DNA from 2 places in the Fictibacillus sp. S7 genome. Region 1 is predicted to be linked to the other one. Evidence: riboswitches for the same ligand, from Rfam matches in the RefSeq annotation. Region 1 holds a riboswitch; the other holds the start of a gene.
What was found. A riboswitch is a leader RNA that binds a small molecule or an ion and turns the genes downstream of it on or off. The one in region 1 is predicted to bind S-adenosylmethionine.

Region 1 (7,871 bases):
TTTGCGTCAATATCTCCGTCCGCCAGTGCCTGGTTGGGACGAACATAATCAGAAAACTCCACAATTTCAAGATCGATTCCTTCCTTTTTAGCCTTTTCCGCAATGTATTTCCAGACATCACTGTCCGATCCACTAATGCCCATTTTTACTTTTTCCTCTTTGCTTCCCCCGCTGCATCCGCTTAAGAAAGCCGACAACAGCACCCCGATAACTAAAACGATAAGTGAATATTTTTTCATGATGTATCTCTCCCTTTTCTTTCGCTATCTTCTTCTTAATTTTCTTGAAATCACATTTCCTGAGCTTTGTAATCCTTGCACCAGGATAATGAGCAGAACCACCGTTACGATCATAACGTCCGTATCAAACCGCTGGTATCCGTAAGCAATAGCCAAATCACCAAGGCCTCCGCCTCCGACTGCACCAGCCATGGCAGATGCACCGACCAAACCGATGGTCGCGGTGGTCAATGACAGGATCAATGAACTGAAAGCTTCCGGGAGCAGGATGCGGAAAATGGTTTGCCAAGGCGTTGCACCCATGGCTTCTGCAGCCTCCACAATTCCCGGATCAATTTCCAGCAAGCTGTTTTCCACCAGCCGGGCAATATAAGGCCCTGCGTATACAATCAACGGAACGATCGCCGCCGCTGTCCCGATGGATGTTCCTACAACTAAACGTGTAAACGGAATGATGGCTACCATGAGAATGATAAACGGTATGGAACGGAGAACGTTCACAATGGCATTCAGCACATTAAACACAGGTAAATTTTCAAGAATGTGGCCTTTTCTCGTTACGACGAGAATAATACCGATCAGGATGCCGATCACTGCCGATGCCAATAATGAAACACCGACCATGATCAATGTATCACCGGTCGCATCCAGGATGTCGACCCAGAATGTACTCCAATCAACTGGCATGTTCAATAACCTCCCTTACTTCCACATCACCCTGTCCTGCAAAAAAGACGGCCCTGCGGATTTCCAGTTCGTCCCCAATCAGCTGAACTACGAGATTTCCAAATGGAACATCCTGCAGTTCGGTAACATGTCCGTACAGCACGCTGACATCGACATCAAACTTTTTTGCAATTTGAGATAAAAGCGGCTGTCCTGTTGAAGCTCCTGTAAAAACAATGCGGAACACCTGATGATTTTTGTCCTGGTTCCTCAAGATGTTTTTCAGCGAATCAGGAAGTTCATCCTGAAGGACGGAGCTTACAAATCGACGTGCGGTTTCTGTTTTCGGCCGGGAAAAGACTTCAAAAACACTGCCCTTCTCGATCACTTTACCTTTCTCCATCACCGCGACCGAGCTGCAAATCTCACGGATCACATTCATTTCATGGGTGATGATCAGAATAGTGATGTGATATTCCTTATTGATTCTTTTTAATAGCTCGAGGATGCTTGATGTGGTCTGCGGGTCAAGCGCCGAGGTGGCCTCATCACAGAGCAGAACCTCCGGATCCGTAGACAGCGCCCGTGCAATGCCCACCCGCTGCTTTTGACCGCCTGACAGCTGATCCGGGTATTTATGTCCATGTTCGGAAAGTCCGACAAACTCAAGCAGATTGTTTACTTTTTCTTTAATGGCACTCTTCTTTTCTCCCTGGAGGTAAAGAGGCGTTGCTATGTTATCAAACACCGTTTTCGCATTCAGCAGATTGAAATGCTGAAAAATCATACCAATGTTTTTCCGTTTTTTCCGGAGCTCTTTCGGTGAAAGATCAGCCATGTTCTCTCCGTCCACCAGCACCCGTCCGGAGGAAGGCTTCTCAAGCAAGTTGACACACCGCAGCAGCGAGCTTTTCCCTGCACCGCTGTACCCAACCACTCCATAAATCTCTCCTTTATCTATTTCAAAGCTCACATTGTTAAGTGCTTTGACCTGGTTTTTGCCGCTCTCATAAATCTTGGTAACTTCCTCAAATCGAATCAATCGTGTGTTCCCCCTTCAAACTGCTCCAACAAAAAAACCTCTTCTTGTGAACACAAGAAGAGGCCAGCTAATAATGATTAAAGCTTCTCTTCTTATCTCCCAAGCTAACTGCTTGACGGAATTGGCACAGTATTTCCGTTTGCCGGAAACCCGCTGCCGAGGCTTCAAAGGGCCAGTCCCTCCACCTCTCTGGATAAGAAAACCATTCAGTTTTTTTTGCAATAAAAAATTCTCTTCCAAGACAAGAAGAGAATGTTAATTCCATAATAGAAATTTGCTCTTCTTATCTTCCAGGTTCTTTAGGGAACCTGGTGGAATTGGCACAGTATTTTTTCAAAAAACGAAAAACCCGCTGCCGAGGTTTCAAAGGGCCATGTCCCTCCACCTCTCTGGATAAGAAATACGTCATATTTACTTGATGTGCTCTATCATATACCAGGGATTTCAATTTGTCAAATATTTTTCCGAGCTATCCGCTTGGAATTGTTAGTATGTATTGCCCTATTCTAAAGCTTTACGGCATCCTTTTCAAGGAAAACCATTACACTTCCCTGCTCCACTTTCTGAACATAACGTTCCGCCGTTCGTTCGGACAAATCAAGGGACATTAAGAGCTCTTTTAAGTCTTCCTCTGAATCCTCCGAAAACATGGAAGCAAACGGCCCTGCGGCGAGGAGCGGCCCAATACCAGGAACGCCAAGACCCGGAACAGCAATGGCTCCGCCAATACCGGAAAGAAACCCGGCAATTGTCCCATAGGCTGCTTCGTTCACATCTTCATCCAAATGTTCTTCTGAAACGTTGGTCTTGTCAGCCACCCGATCCATCGTTCCATCGTCTTTAGCCAGGATGGATATGTCTTTGGCGTTGTACCCCTGGTCAACCAATCCTTGAATGCGATCAATCGCTTCGCTTTCTGAATCATATACCCCGATTACCATTTTACTCATTGCTTATCCTCCTTTATCCGTATGGCTCTCTTATTAGTAATTACCCTAACCCCACTTCACTAAACAATCACAAAAAACTCCTTATCGGAGTTTTTTTGTTGACGGGTTCAGGACAGACCAGCCCGTTCAAAAATATGTTCTTTTTGATCAGCCTCGTACCTGCTGTCCCCAAGGACCAGTCCCTGAATCAGTGTATCCGCATCCTCATAGGGACTTTCGCTTCCGTTATAGATGGAAAGCGGCACAAAATATCCGTCTTCAATCGCTTGTTTTACCGTGTCGTATAACGGTTCAATTCCGCCTGACGATTTCCAGGATACATATTTGACTACCCTTTTCCCAAGCTGCTCAGTGATGCTGTCCTTCAAAAGCAGAGCCGCCGTCGAACCATTGACCCTGTAATTCAAATCAAACGCGATCTTTCTTCCATCCGGCGTAACAGCAATATCAAAACCGGCAATTCCCCTGTAGCCTCTTTTACAGCCCTCTTCCATAATTCGCCTGCCGATTTTAATGACTTCGCTATCGGGTTCAGAATCTTCGTCCACCCAGTTTCCTTTATATTTTGCGTTTTCATCAATATTTTGAACAGTACTGCCAAGGTAAATCAACTTCTCATCAAATGTACAAGCAAACTGAACACAGTAATTGTGTTCAATTTCCAAATACTCTTCGATTACGATGCCTTCACAGGTTTCAAAAAACTTCTCAGCCTTTTGGATATCTTCATCAGTTTTGCAGATAAACACATCAAAGCCTGCTGCATTTGCTTCATTCGTCGCTGCTTTAACAACACATGGAAGCGAAAAAGCTTCGAGATGTTCATGAAGCTTTGCAGCTGTGGTACTCACACGCTTTGGTGCATGCCCTTCCGGCACCAGCTCTTCAAGATTTGCTTTATTATTCAAATACTGAACCAGCTTCGGGTCGATCCAGTAGTTTAGAGCTGACATTTCTTCTTCAGGATGAATATGCTGAACCACCATCCGTTTCCGTTCGTCCTCAAGCCGTTTGAACAAATTGCGGTAATCTTCTTCAGTGGAGTAATAATGCATGGGAAACCGAAGCTGCAGTCCGGCCCTCTCATATAGATCTATCGCCTGCCTGGTTGTTACGGACCGGCTGCAAATAACCGGCATTTCTCCCATTACAGCAAACTGGCTGCCAGTTAATAAATCAAGCTTGACTGGACAATCCGGGATCCATTTATTATGGGCAAACGATGGCCTGGGGTTAAAAATCAAGTCAGGCCCATAAATTTCTGAAAAGGTGTAACGCGGAACAATGATGGGTTTACTTTTCTGCATGCATTTGTACCTCCTGATCATGCCTCAATTACATGTTCAATACCTTTTTTTTCATACCCTTAAACTCCATTAAGCTTGCGATTTAATCAGCAAGCAAAAATCAGCTTACTGTACTTTAACACAAAAAACCCCCTCCTCGGGATTTTTTGCCGAAACAGGGGGTTTTCTTTCTTTTATTTGGTTACATTATCCGAAAAGAGGAGCAAACATCATGGTCACAAACATTAACGTTAAATACATAATTGAAAACTTGAACATTTTCCCGGACCAGACCAGTTCGCTTTCTTTTTCTCTAAATTTAAAGGATTGAATGGCACGGAACAGGAAGACTGCTCCCAAAATGCCTGCCACAATCAAATACCAGATGCCCAGAACATTAAAGAAATACAGAAGCAACGAAGCTGCAACAGCAAACACGGTATAGATTAAAATATGTACCTTTGTTTGCTTAAAGCCTACCTTGTTTGGCAGCATAGGCACGTTGACACTCTTATACTCTTCGGCACGCTTCATCGCAAGAGCAAAGAAATGAGGCGGTTGCCATGCAAACATGAAAACAAACAGAAGCAATGCAATCAAATCAAATTCTCCGGTTACAGCCGTATAGCCGATAATCGGCGGAGTAGCGCCTGAAATACAGCCAATTTCCGTGTTCACAACGGTTACCCGCTTGGACATTGTATACACAAAACCGTAAAATACAAATCCTGTAAAGCCAATCAGTGCAGCTATTGGATTAACCATCAGGCCAAGAATTAATTCGCCAATCACGATCATTACAATGGAAAGCAAAATGGCATTCCGTTTTGGAATTCTTCCATTGGTAATCGGGCGGTTTTTTGTCCGTTCCATGTGCTTATCGATATCCGCATCGTAAACATTGTTAACAATGGCAGATGATCCGATAACAAAAACAGTTCCGAGAACGGTCCAAAAGAACAACTCCCATAAACTGAGGCTAGATGACAAGTTTCTCGCACCGATACAAAAGCCGGCTATGGTTCCCAACAAATTTGAAGTGATAATACCAGGCTTTGTAATTTGTATATAGTCTTTAAAAATGCTTGGAGCAGCATTTTCACCCATTAAGATCACCATCTTTTCATATCTATCATTAGTATGACTCTATTTTAACAGAACTAATACATGTTTGTGATAAATGTCACATTAAGTTCTTACAGTGTTCAGAAAACGTTCAAATTATGCCGGTAAAAGCATAAAAAAAGACAGCACCGCGCTGCCAGTATTGTTTTTATCTAGTGGCGGCCCCGGCAGGAATCGAACCTGCGACGCACGGTTTAGGAAACCGACGCTCTATCCACTGAGCTACGGAGCCAATATGCTGTTCTTGGTGTAACTACGCACTCGTAATCTTCTTTACCTGATAATTCTACAAGAGGAAATGAATAGAGTCAAGCAACTAAGATTCATTTGTTTACCGTGTTGTGCCATTGATTATTTCGGCAGCTTTCTCTACTCTAGACATATGTGATTACAGAAAAATGAAGACAAAGGATGAAATGAATGGACATGACATTGACAGAATTAAAAAAACACCCCGTATTTCATTATTTCGCAGAACTTTCTTCCATCCCCCGGGGCTCAGGTAATGAAAAAGGAGTCAGCGATTATCTTCTGGATTTTGCAACGAAACGAAATCTTGATGTGATTCAGGATGAAGCCCTCAACATAATCATTAAAAAAGAAGCCACAGAAGGTTATGAGCATGTTCCGGCCATTATTCTTCAAGGTCACATGGATATGGTCTGTGAAAAGAACAAAGGAACCGTCCATAACTTTGACACAGACCCGCTTGAATTGCAGATCAAAGGGGACATGCTGTATGCGAACGGCACTACCCTTGGAGCGGACAACGGCATTGCTGTTGCCTATGCGCTTGCCCTCCTTGATGCCAGTGATATTTCTCATCCCCCTCTCGAGGTGGTTATTACTACAGAAGAAGAGACAACAATGAAAGGAGCTCTGGAAGTAAGCCCTGAACATTTTTCAGGGGAGATCTTCATTAACCTGGATTCTGAAGAAGAAGGCAAGCTTCTGGTCAGCAGCGCAGGCGGCATCACAGCTGCTCAAGGTTTGCCCATTCAGCGGGATTCTCTGCCGGAGCACACAAACGTTTTCCATGTTCAGATTGGCGGTCTTTTTGGCGGCCATTCCGGCATGTCCATACATAAGAGCAGGGGAAACGCCAATAAACTTCTCGGCCGGCTTCTGAATGGCCTTTCTGAAGAGTTCGATTTCAACTTGTCTTCCATTTCCGGCGGATTAAAATCCAATGCAATTCCTCGTGAAGCAGAGGCTGTTATTCATGTGCCGGCAGCGCATGCCACACGGGTTCCGGAGGTGGCAGCCGCGTGGGAAGTCACTTTCAAAAAGGAACTAAGAACATCGGATCCTAAAGTTAAAATAACAGTAGAGAAAGTTGACGACCTGCCGGAAAGGGTTTACTCAGATGAAACCACCCGATGTGTCATCCATTCGCTCATGCTGATTCCAAACGGAGTACAATCCATGAGCCAGGAGATTGCGGAACTTACCGAAAGCTCCACCAATCTTGGTGTGGTATCAAGCACCGCATCAACCATCACATTTATCAGCGAAATCCGAAGCTCAGTAAAAAGCTTAAAAGAGCAGATTCTGAAGCAAAACGAGGTCATAGCCCGGGTGACAGGTTCCTCTTTCACGACTCAGGCGGATTATCCCGAATGGCCGTATCGCAAGGATTCAAAGGTTCAGAAGCTTTTTGAAGAAGTGTATGAAGAACGTTACGGAAAACGCCCAGAAATTGTAGCAATCCACGCCGGGCTGGAATGCGGGATTTTTGCCGAAAAACTGCCGCATATTGACGCTATTTCCCTGGGTCCCGATATGTTTGATGTTCATACACCAGAAGAACATCTCAGCATTCCTTCAACTATTCGTACTTGGGAATATCTTGTTTCTGCACTCATAGAAATGAAAGCTTATTACAACTGATAAACATAGAAAAGAGCCAACCGGTATCATTACCGGCGGCTCTTTTCTATGCTATCCAATTCTTAAAAATCAAAATTGTCAGGGAGGTTCAAAATTAAAAACCTAGGAATTTTCCCGGATACGGTGGGCCTTGACGGATTTCGGAATGGTTACCACTCCGTTTTGAAGATCCCACCGAAGAATAAACCTGCGCCACAGACTTGCCTGGTTTTCTGCAATTTCAGCAAGAACTGGATGGTTCAAGAATTCCCCTTGCATCAAAGGACTCCAGGCTTCCATCTGAATGCAGCTTTCCTTTCAGAACGCTAGAAGCTCTATTTGCGCAAGCCCCGGATGGTACTCCACCTGGTTGACCATAGGTACAATCTCACATCCTACGCCTTCTTCATTACCGTAGACCGCTGCTGTATCAATGCTCTTGTATACTTTGCTAAGGGCGGATTTTATTGATTGGCAGACTTCATCCATTATTCTATCTTATGTACTCCCAAGCCAAAACAGGGTTTTAACAATGTATCCCTCCCAGGTTTTAAGCATATCAACATTTTACCTTTAATAATGGTCGCAGCAAAACATATACATTTGCCCGGATCCCTTTTTTGAAAAAGGCAAAAAACCATAGGTTATAGCCAATCTAGTTGCTTACTGATGGAGTCTGGAATTACGTTTTTGA
Region 2 (7,871 bases), 1.8 Mb from region 1:
GCGTCTTATCTTTTTGCTTTTCGGTAACCGGCTTTTTGGGCTTCTGCCTCTGAGCAAAACATGACCTCGGCTTTTGTTACATCATAAGATTGGCCGCCGGGAACATGGTAGATCATCGACTGCTTATTTCCTTTAATGTTGCATTTTCCTTTGGGTTTCTCATTTGAAGGGGGATTGGCAGGCTGTTTGTTTTCATTAGAAGATGGGCTCTTGGAATTTTCATGAAAACCGTCCTTCTGGGCATAGTTCTCGATGGACCAGATGCCAACCCCTTTTTGCTGGGCTTTTTCCTGTGTGGCGCGGAACTGGTCTACATATTTTGTATTGGGCGGATACACATAAGCGACCCGGGCCAGTCCTTTTTCCAAAAGCAGCTGGTTAAAGTTTTGTTTGCCAATCCATATGTAAGCAAGCAGTCTCCCATACTTGTCACGTTCGGAAATATCCAGCTCAACGCCTACTTTTTTACCGGTTAACTGTGTTTTTGTAAATTTTGAGCTCTCCGGACCGAATGGCTGAACACCAAGCCTTGGGTGTTTCGTTTCGGGAGTATCCACTAGCAGCATACGGACACGTTCTGTTTTTCCATTCTTGAATTTAACATCGAGTGTATCTCCATCTACTACATATGTGACAGTTGCTGGTGTGCCTTTAATCGAAGCGCTCTGCCCATCGGGACTGCTGCTCTCCTGAACCGGTGAGCATGCGGCAGCCAACACAGCTAGTAAACATACCATTGCTATACTGAGCAGCTTTTTAAGGGGATTTTTTTCCACGATCTTCTTTCTCTCCTCTATCTATGTATTGCCGATGATTTGTAAAATCACAAAAGTTATTATACTACGTTATTTACTCACAGAGTGTTTTTCAATAAAAAAAGCATCATGATCGATTAGATCGTGATGCGGTCTGTGGCTGACTGGCGGTTAAGCCAGTTCAATGTTTGGGCAAGAAGTTCATTAAAATGATGGATAGAAGAAAAGGTATGATTCGCTCCTTTAATGAGCTTCAATTCACTAGTTCCATGAATTCTATGGGAGCAGCTGTCATAGAACTGGGTGCAGTATACGCTTGGAATGTCTTTATCCTCTGTTCCATGGAGAAGTAAAATGTCACCTGTAAACTGTGCCAGCTCCTTCATGGGATGGTAGGATTGAAGGGAATGGAGAAAATCAGCTTTTAATGAATATCCCAGATGATCAACATACCCTTTTGTCGTTAAACTTTGGCATTCATCCTTTCCAATAATATTCACGATATCATCGTAGGGATTTCCTACCGAAGCCCAGAGAATCAGGTCTTTTACCCTCGGATCGACTGCCGCAGTCTGAACCGCCACGGCTCCTCCCAAACTATGGCCAAGGAGAATGATCTCCCTGGAATCGACGCAGGGCAGCTTTGAGGCATAATCAATAGCAGCCTGTGTCTGACTGATTAAATCTTGAAATGTATTTTCTCCATAGCTGCCTTCGCTTTCTCCACAGCCGGCATAGTCAAAACGCAAAACGACAAACTCGCTCGCGGAAAGCTGCTGGGCCGTTTTAACAAAGAGGCGGTCCACACCGATTCGGTTGCTTGTAAAACCATGGCAGATGATGACAATCGGCAATTTGGCCTGGAGAATTCCTAAAGTGTGCCGGGGATAATGAACGGTGGCGGTTAACTTGCAATCCTTCCATAGAAACCAACCTTGCTTTTCCATATGAACAACTCCTCAATTCTTTATAATTAACTAATCTTATCTTTTTAGTAGGAATTAAAGTTAAATAAAAACCCCTTCTTATAGAAACATAAGAAGGAGTTGAATGAACGAATCACGTCAACACATTTCTTATCTTTCAAGCCAGCAGCTTGTTGAAGTTGGCACAGTGCTCATAGGGGAGTCTGTTGCCGAGGCTTCACAGGGTCAATTCCCTCCGCCTCTCTGGATAAGAAGTATATCATTTTAATTTAATGTATGATATTTTTAATAGTTTGTCAATTGTATAAGATAAGTTGATTATAGAATATGAACCAATTCAAAAAAGGTATCAAAAATAATGCATTTGTCCCTGCCTTTTCTTCTGAGTATGTTGGCATTAAATCTTATATATTGTAAAATAATAACATAGTAAATTATTAGAATGATTAGGAAGAAGGTTAAGCGTGTTAGAAAAGATCAATCATCAGCTAGAGCGATTCATGCCACTCATTACCCCGGTCAGTGTACTCTTGGGCATGCTTTTGACACATGAGCTAAAAAACTTTCTGTTTCTCGTTCCGTGGATTTTTGCGTTTATGACATTTTCGGGCAGCCTTGGCTCAAATTTTACCCATTTGCGCAATACGTTGTCTCGTCCTGTCCCCATTTTTATTGGGTTGGCCATTCTGCACGTTTTTATGCCCTTGTGGGCCTGGGCAGTGGGACACATAGCGTTTCCCACGGATCCTTACACCATTACTGGACTGGTGCTTGCTATGGTCATTCCATGCGGAATCACGAGCAGCATGTGGGTTTCTATTTATAAAGGAAACAGCACCCTTGCTTTATCCATCATATTAATTGATACATTGTTATCGCCTCTTGTGGTTCCATACAGTCTTTCTCTCTTTGTCGGAGAGTCTGTAGCCATCAAGGTATGGCCAATGGTCAAGGACCTGCTGATTATGATTGTCATTCCTTCCATTGTGGGTATGATTCTAAATCACAAGACGAAGGGAAACATCAAATTGACGTTAGGAAAACGGATAGCCCCTATATCGAAAATTTGTATGGCAGTTGTAGTCGCGATTAATGCATCGGTGGCAGCTCCTTATCTGAAGCATGCGGATAAAAAACTGGTGTGGATTGGAATCATTGTCTTTTTCATTGCAGCCAGCGGATATTTAGTGTCTTTTTTAGTCAGTATTTTGCTGAAATATGATAAAGAAACAATGGTTTCCATGGTTTTCTGCGGTGGAATGAGAAACATCAGTGCGGGTTCAGTTATTGCCCTCACTTATTTTTCCCCTTTGACAGCCGTACCTGTCGTGATCGGGATGCTGTTTCAGCAGATCCTTGCATCGGTCTATGGTTTTGTTTTGTCTAAACATTTTGGAAGACAGATCCAGCATCATAACAATGAAAGCACATCGGCATAAAAAAAGGAGTCCCTAAGGCTCCTTTTTTGTCATTATTTTTCCTTTTTAACGGATAGGATGAAACGTACCAGCAGTGTTTCAAGCTGCTCATCCTTGATCTTTTTTCTGTTGAAATGCTGGTGAATGTGTTTTTTTAGCACTTCATTGCTCATCACCATTCTCCTTTCTTCTTTGTTTTACTGTGGTTTTCTTGTTTTTTTTAGTCAATCCCTGCCTGCTGTCGAAAGAAGGGGTAATATGTCTTATTCGATATATGTACGAAATTTGAATTTTTGTGATTATATTACCATTGTTGCTTGTTTATATTTCCGGATTTGAGGAGGTTGAAACCTTTTTAAAGAAAAAAGTGATAAAGGATTTTTATGCCTATTTAATCCCAAGATATTTTATTTTTTTCTACGATCTGGAAAAGTATCGGGATACACTCAGAGGGTTTTATATTAATTTGGAAGAGGAAGTTCCAGGTCCGCTTTTAAGGGACAGTGAAGATGTGATTCGCACGATTGAAAATATTGATGAAGTGATGGAACAGTATAAAGGCAACTATGAATGTTTTTATGAAAAATTTTGCGGATGGGAAAAAGGAAATGCAACCAAACAGGTTGTAGAGCACGTGTTTAAATCGTAGATGATTGATGCCGGTGATGATCACCGGCTTTTTTTGATGGAGTTTACAGGAACATATGTTCGTTTGATATTTTGATTATGTCACCTAACGTGGTTTTTGTCTACCATTTTTTTTTAAAACTGTTGAAAATTGAAGAACGATAAAACACGGAAATATGTGAATTCGTCAGGATTTTCGTTCTTCCGGGCAGTAAATATGCTATCATCAATTGTTGAAATGATAAAAGAAGAGGAGCCTGCTTTTCATGAACATTCTTGTTGCTGAAGACGATATCCATCTTGGAAAGTTAATTGTCCATATGCTCAAAAAAAATGACTATCATGTGGAGTGGGTGACCAATGGTGAGGATGCCTATGAGGCAGCTCTTGCCCGTGAGTTTGATATTCTGATTCTCGACTGGATGATGCCGGGACAAAACGGCCTGGACGTGTGCCGGCGATTGAGAAACGGGGGCTGCTCCCAGGCGATTTTAATGCTTACCGCAAAAGATGCGGTACAGGATCGGATCAATGGCCTGGATGCAGGTGCTGATGATTATTTGGTCAAGCCGTTCGAAATTGATGAACTTTTGGCCAGGCTTCGTGCACTTTCCAGAAGAAACTTTGCTCCCATTGTTGAAGAAAAGGTTGTGATCTTTGATATTGTTTTGAATCGGACCAGTTATAAAGTGAACTCCTCCAAGCGGGAAATTCAACTGACACCAAGAGAATTTCAGTTGTTTGATCTGCTTGTCCGCAATAAAGGGCAAGTTCTTCCACGGGAAACCATTTTGGACAGGGTATGGGGAATTGATGCCGATGTTTCTGCTAAAACGGTGGATGCTACAGTAAAATTGCTTCGTAAAAAGTTGGTAAAGCTGACGAAAAAGGAAGTCATTGAAAGTGTCCGCGGGGTGGGATATCGTCTTGAAAATTAATTTCATCGCCCGCTGGAACCCCTTAAGAAATTTGAATTTAATCAGCCGGACACAATGGCGGCTGACCATGATTTATACGGGAATTCTTATGCTGTTTTTGATCTTGTTTATGGTGATTGTATATTTTTTGATGTACGGTGTAATCGTCAACAACCAGGAGACCCAGTTGAAGAAACTTGTGGATCAGGAAGTTACGGTCATCAAGGAAAAACTGATAAAGGGGAAAAAACCCTCCATTCAGAATTTTGTCATGCTGTCGGATGAACAGTTTTTCTATTATGTGGTCGATGCGAAAGGGAAGCTTTTGACGGGGGATGAGCTCTATCACAAGCTCCGTCCGAAGCTTTACCGAAAGCTTGAAGGATGGAACCCGGATCCGAATGAGATTAAATACGAGAAATTGAATGTCACTTATTATGTGCCTTGGGAAGAAAGCCCGAACAACCGGCACATCGACTTGATGATGGCTGGAAGAAAAATTTACAAGGGCAATGAGTTTATAGGTATTTTATATGTAGGTAAAAGTATTTCCAACCGGGTGGAATTGTTTGACCGTCTTTTAAATATTTTTGCGGTCCTACTTGTTGTTTTTGCTTTTGTTGCCTTTTTTACCAGCTATTTTATGTCCCGAAGAGCGATGTCTCCCATTTCTCGCTCCTATACGAAACAGCGCCAGTTTGCCGCAGATGCCTCTCACGAGCTCAGAACGCCTTTGAGTGTGTTGCTTTCTTCCATCAATGCACTGGAAATGGAAAAGAAATTAAACGAAGATGAATTTTCACATTCTGTTCTTTCCAATATGAAATATGAAGTAAAGCGCATGATTAAGCTTGTCGGGGATTTGCTTACGCTTGCCCGCTCGGATGCGGAAAATACCGAATTGGTAAAAGAGGTATTTGATTTTCAAGAGCTGTCGGAAAAGGTCATAAAATCCATTGAAACCCTTGCCGCCGAAAAGCGTATAACATTAAAGATGAATGTGCAGAACCGGCTGTTTGTGTACGGAAACAGGGAACGGCTGGATCAGCTGCTTTATATCCTGCTTGAAAACGCCATAAAGTATTCTCCGGAGGGAGCGGAAGTCCAACTGGATTCGAAAATGGAACGTAAAGAAAAATTAAAATTTCTTGTTATTTCGGTTGAAGATGAGGGAATAGGGATACAGCCGGAAGAACGCGCTCATATTTTCGAACGGTTTTACAGAACAGAAAAATCCCGCTCAAAACAATTCGGGGGACACGGGCTGGGGCTTGCGATCGCCAAATGGATTGTCGATTCTCACGGCGGATGGATCCATGTTAGGAGCAAGCAAGGCAAAGGAAGCGTTTTTACAATTAAAATTCCGCAATAATAAGCGAAAAGGACGGGTAAACGAGCCTATTTTAAGAAAAAATAAACAAAAATAAAATTAAATCTTCGCTTTTCATCATATTTTCACTTTTGCTATTTATAATAAAATAGACTAAAATTTACAGGTGCGATTATTCACAGCTGCAACAAACGATCTAAGAAGACCTACTGTTTATAGAGGTACTAGAAGAGGTGAAAGAATTGAAGGGTATTTTAAAAGCTGGCCAAAATGTTGTTCAAAAGCATATTGGTTTTTTCCTTTTAGCTGTTATTCTTTTTTGGCTAAAAACGTATACAGGCTATCTCGTTGAATTCAATCTTGGTATAGAAAATAAAATGCAGAAATTTTTGCTGCTGATCAATCCGATCAGTTCAGCCATTTTCTTTTTCGGATTAGCGCTGTTTGCAAAGGGCAGGAGAGCGTATATATGGACCATTGTACTTAATTTCTTCCTATCCTTTGTTTTGTATGCAAATATTGTGTATTACCGTTTCTTTAATGATTTTATTACGATGCCTACGCTTACCCAAACGAAAAACTTTGGGGACCTTGGCGGCAGCATCTGGGAACTGCTTAAGCCGTATGATCCGCTTTATTTTATTGACACGATCATTTTGGCTGTACTGCTGTTCGCAAAGTTTATCAAACCGGAACCTGTACGCATGGCCCGCCGCAAGGTTCAAGTGGTCCTGGTATCGGCGATTGCATTGCTAGTCATTAATATCGGACTTGCAGAAACAGATCGTCCTCAGCTGCTGACAAGAACGTTTGACCGCAACTACCTGGTTAAATATTTGGGAACATACAATTATGTCCTTTATGATGCAATCCAGAGCATGCGTATTTCAGCTCAGAAAGCATCTGCGGATTCCAGTGATATGGGAGACGTACTGAATTATAAAGATGCGAACTATGCTAAGCCAAATCCGAAATACTTTGCGAAAGCAAAAGGCATGAACGTGATTTATATCCATCTGGAGTCATTCCAGAATTTCCTGATCAACTATAAATTAAACGGCCAGGAAGTTACACCGTATTTAAATTCATTTACAAAAGATAAGAATACATTGTACTTTGATAACTTTTTCCACCAAACCGGACAAGGTAAAACATCAGATGCAGAATTTATGCTTGAAAACTCCATTTATGGACTTCCGCAAGGCTCTGTATTTACGACAAATGGAAATAACACATTCCAGGCTGCGCCTGCGATTTTAGGACAAAAAGGATATACATCTGCGGTATTCCACGGGAATTACAAAACATTCTGGAACCGGGACGAGACATATAAATCATTTGGCTATGATAAGTTTTTTGATGCCAGCCATTATGATATGAATGATGAAGATGTAGTCAACTATGGACTTAAGGATAAACCATTCTTTAATGAATCGATTCCATTGCTAAAAACATTGAAGCAGCCGTTTTATACCAAGTTCATTACATTGTCCAACCACTTCCCGTATCCAATCGATGAAAAAGAAGCATCCATTGGACCTGATAATACAGGAGACGGTTCTGTTGACCGCTACTTCCAGACCGCGCGTTATCTGGATGAGGGTGTAAAGAGCTTTATTGACCAGCTAAAAGCTTCCGGTCTTTATGATAACTCTGTGATTGTCATGTATGGTGACCATTATGGTATTTCTGAAAACCATAACGAAGCTATGGCGAAAGTATTAAACAAAGAAGAAATGACGCCATATGACAATGCCCAGCTGCAGCGTGTGCCGTTAATGATTCATGTCCCAGGCATGAAGGGCGGGGTGCAGCATCAATATGGCGGACAAATTGACCTTCTTCCAACATTGCTCCACCTTCTCGGAATCGATACAAAAGAGTATGTTCAGTTTGGT

Region 2: it holds a riboswitch for S-adenosylmethionine, as region 1 does, so the genes downstream of both, DMO16_RS20075 (alpha/beta hydrolase family protein) here and DMO16_RS10720 (methionine ABC transporter ATP-binding protein) in region 1, are expected to answer to the same signal.

What each region holds. Positions count from the first base shown of each region.
Region 1 covers NZ_QJKL01000001.1:2,096,659-2,104,529, forward strand. The annotation lists gene DMO16_RS10710 (MetQ/NlpA family ABC transporter substrate-binding protein) at 1-239, opposite strand, end outside; gene DMO16_RS10715 (methionine ABC transporter permease) at 264-926, opposite strand; gene DMO16_RS10720 (methionine ABC transporter ATP-binding protein) at 916-1,947, opposite strand; SAM riboswitch class I at 2,037-2,147, opposite strand; SAM riboswitch class I at 2,228-2,347, opposite strand; gene DMO16_RS10725 (general stress protein) at 2,454-2,897, opposite strand; gene DMO16_RS10730 (ATP-grasp domain-containing protein) at 3,005-4,204, opposite strand; gene cyoE (heme o synthase) at 4,391-5,302, opposite strand; tRNA gene DMO16_RS10740 (tRNA-Arg) at 5,465-5,540, opposite strand; gene DMO16_RS10745 (aminoacyl-histidine dipeptidase) at 5,729-7,198, shown strand; partial or broken gene DMO16_RS24895 (hypothetical protein) at 7,304-7,743, opposite strand.
Region 2 covers NZ_QJKL01000001.1:3,931,750-3,939,620, forward strand. The annotation lists gene DMO16_RS20070 (thermonuclease family protein) at 6-776, opposite strand; gene DMO16_RS20075 (alpha/beta hydrolase family protein) at 893-1,702, opposite strand; SAM riboswitch class I at 1,829-1,935, opposite strand; gene DMO16_RS20080 (bile acid:sodium symporter family protein) at 2,146-3,120, shown strand; gene DMO16_RS20085 (CDP-glycerol glycerophosphotransferase family protein) at 3,467-3,748, shown strand; gene DMO16_RS20090 (response regulator transcription factor) at 3,993-4,664, shown strand; gene DMO16_RS20095 (sensor histidine kinase) at 4,654-6,015, shown strand; gene DMO16_RS20100 (LTA synthase family protein) at 6,216-7,871, shown strand, end outside.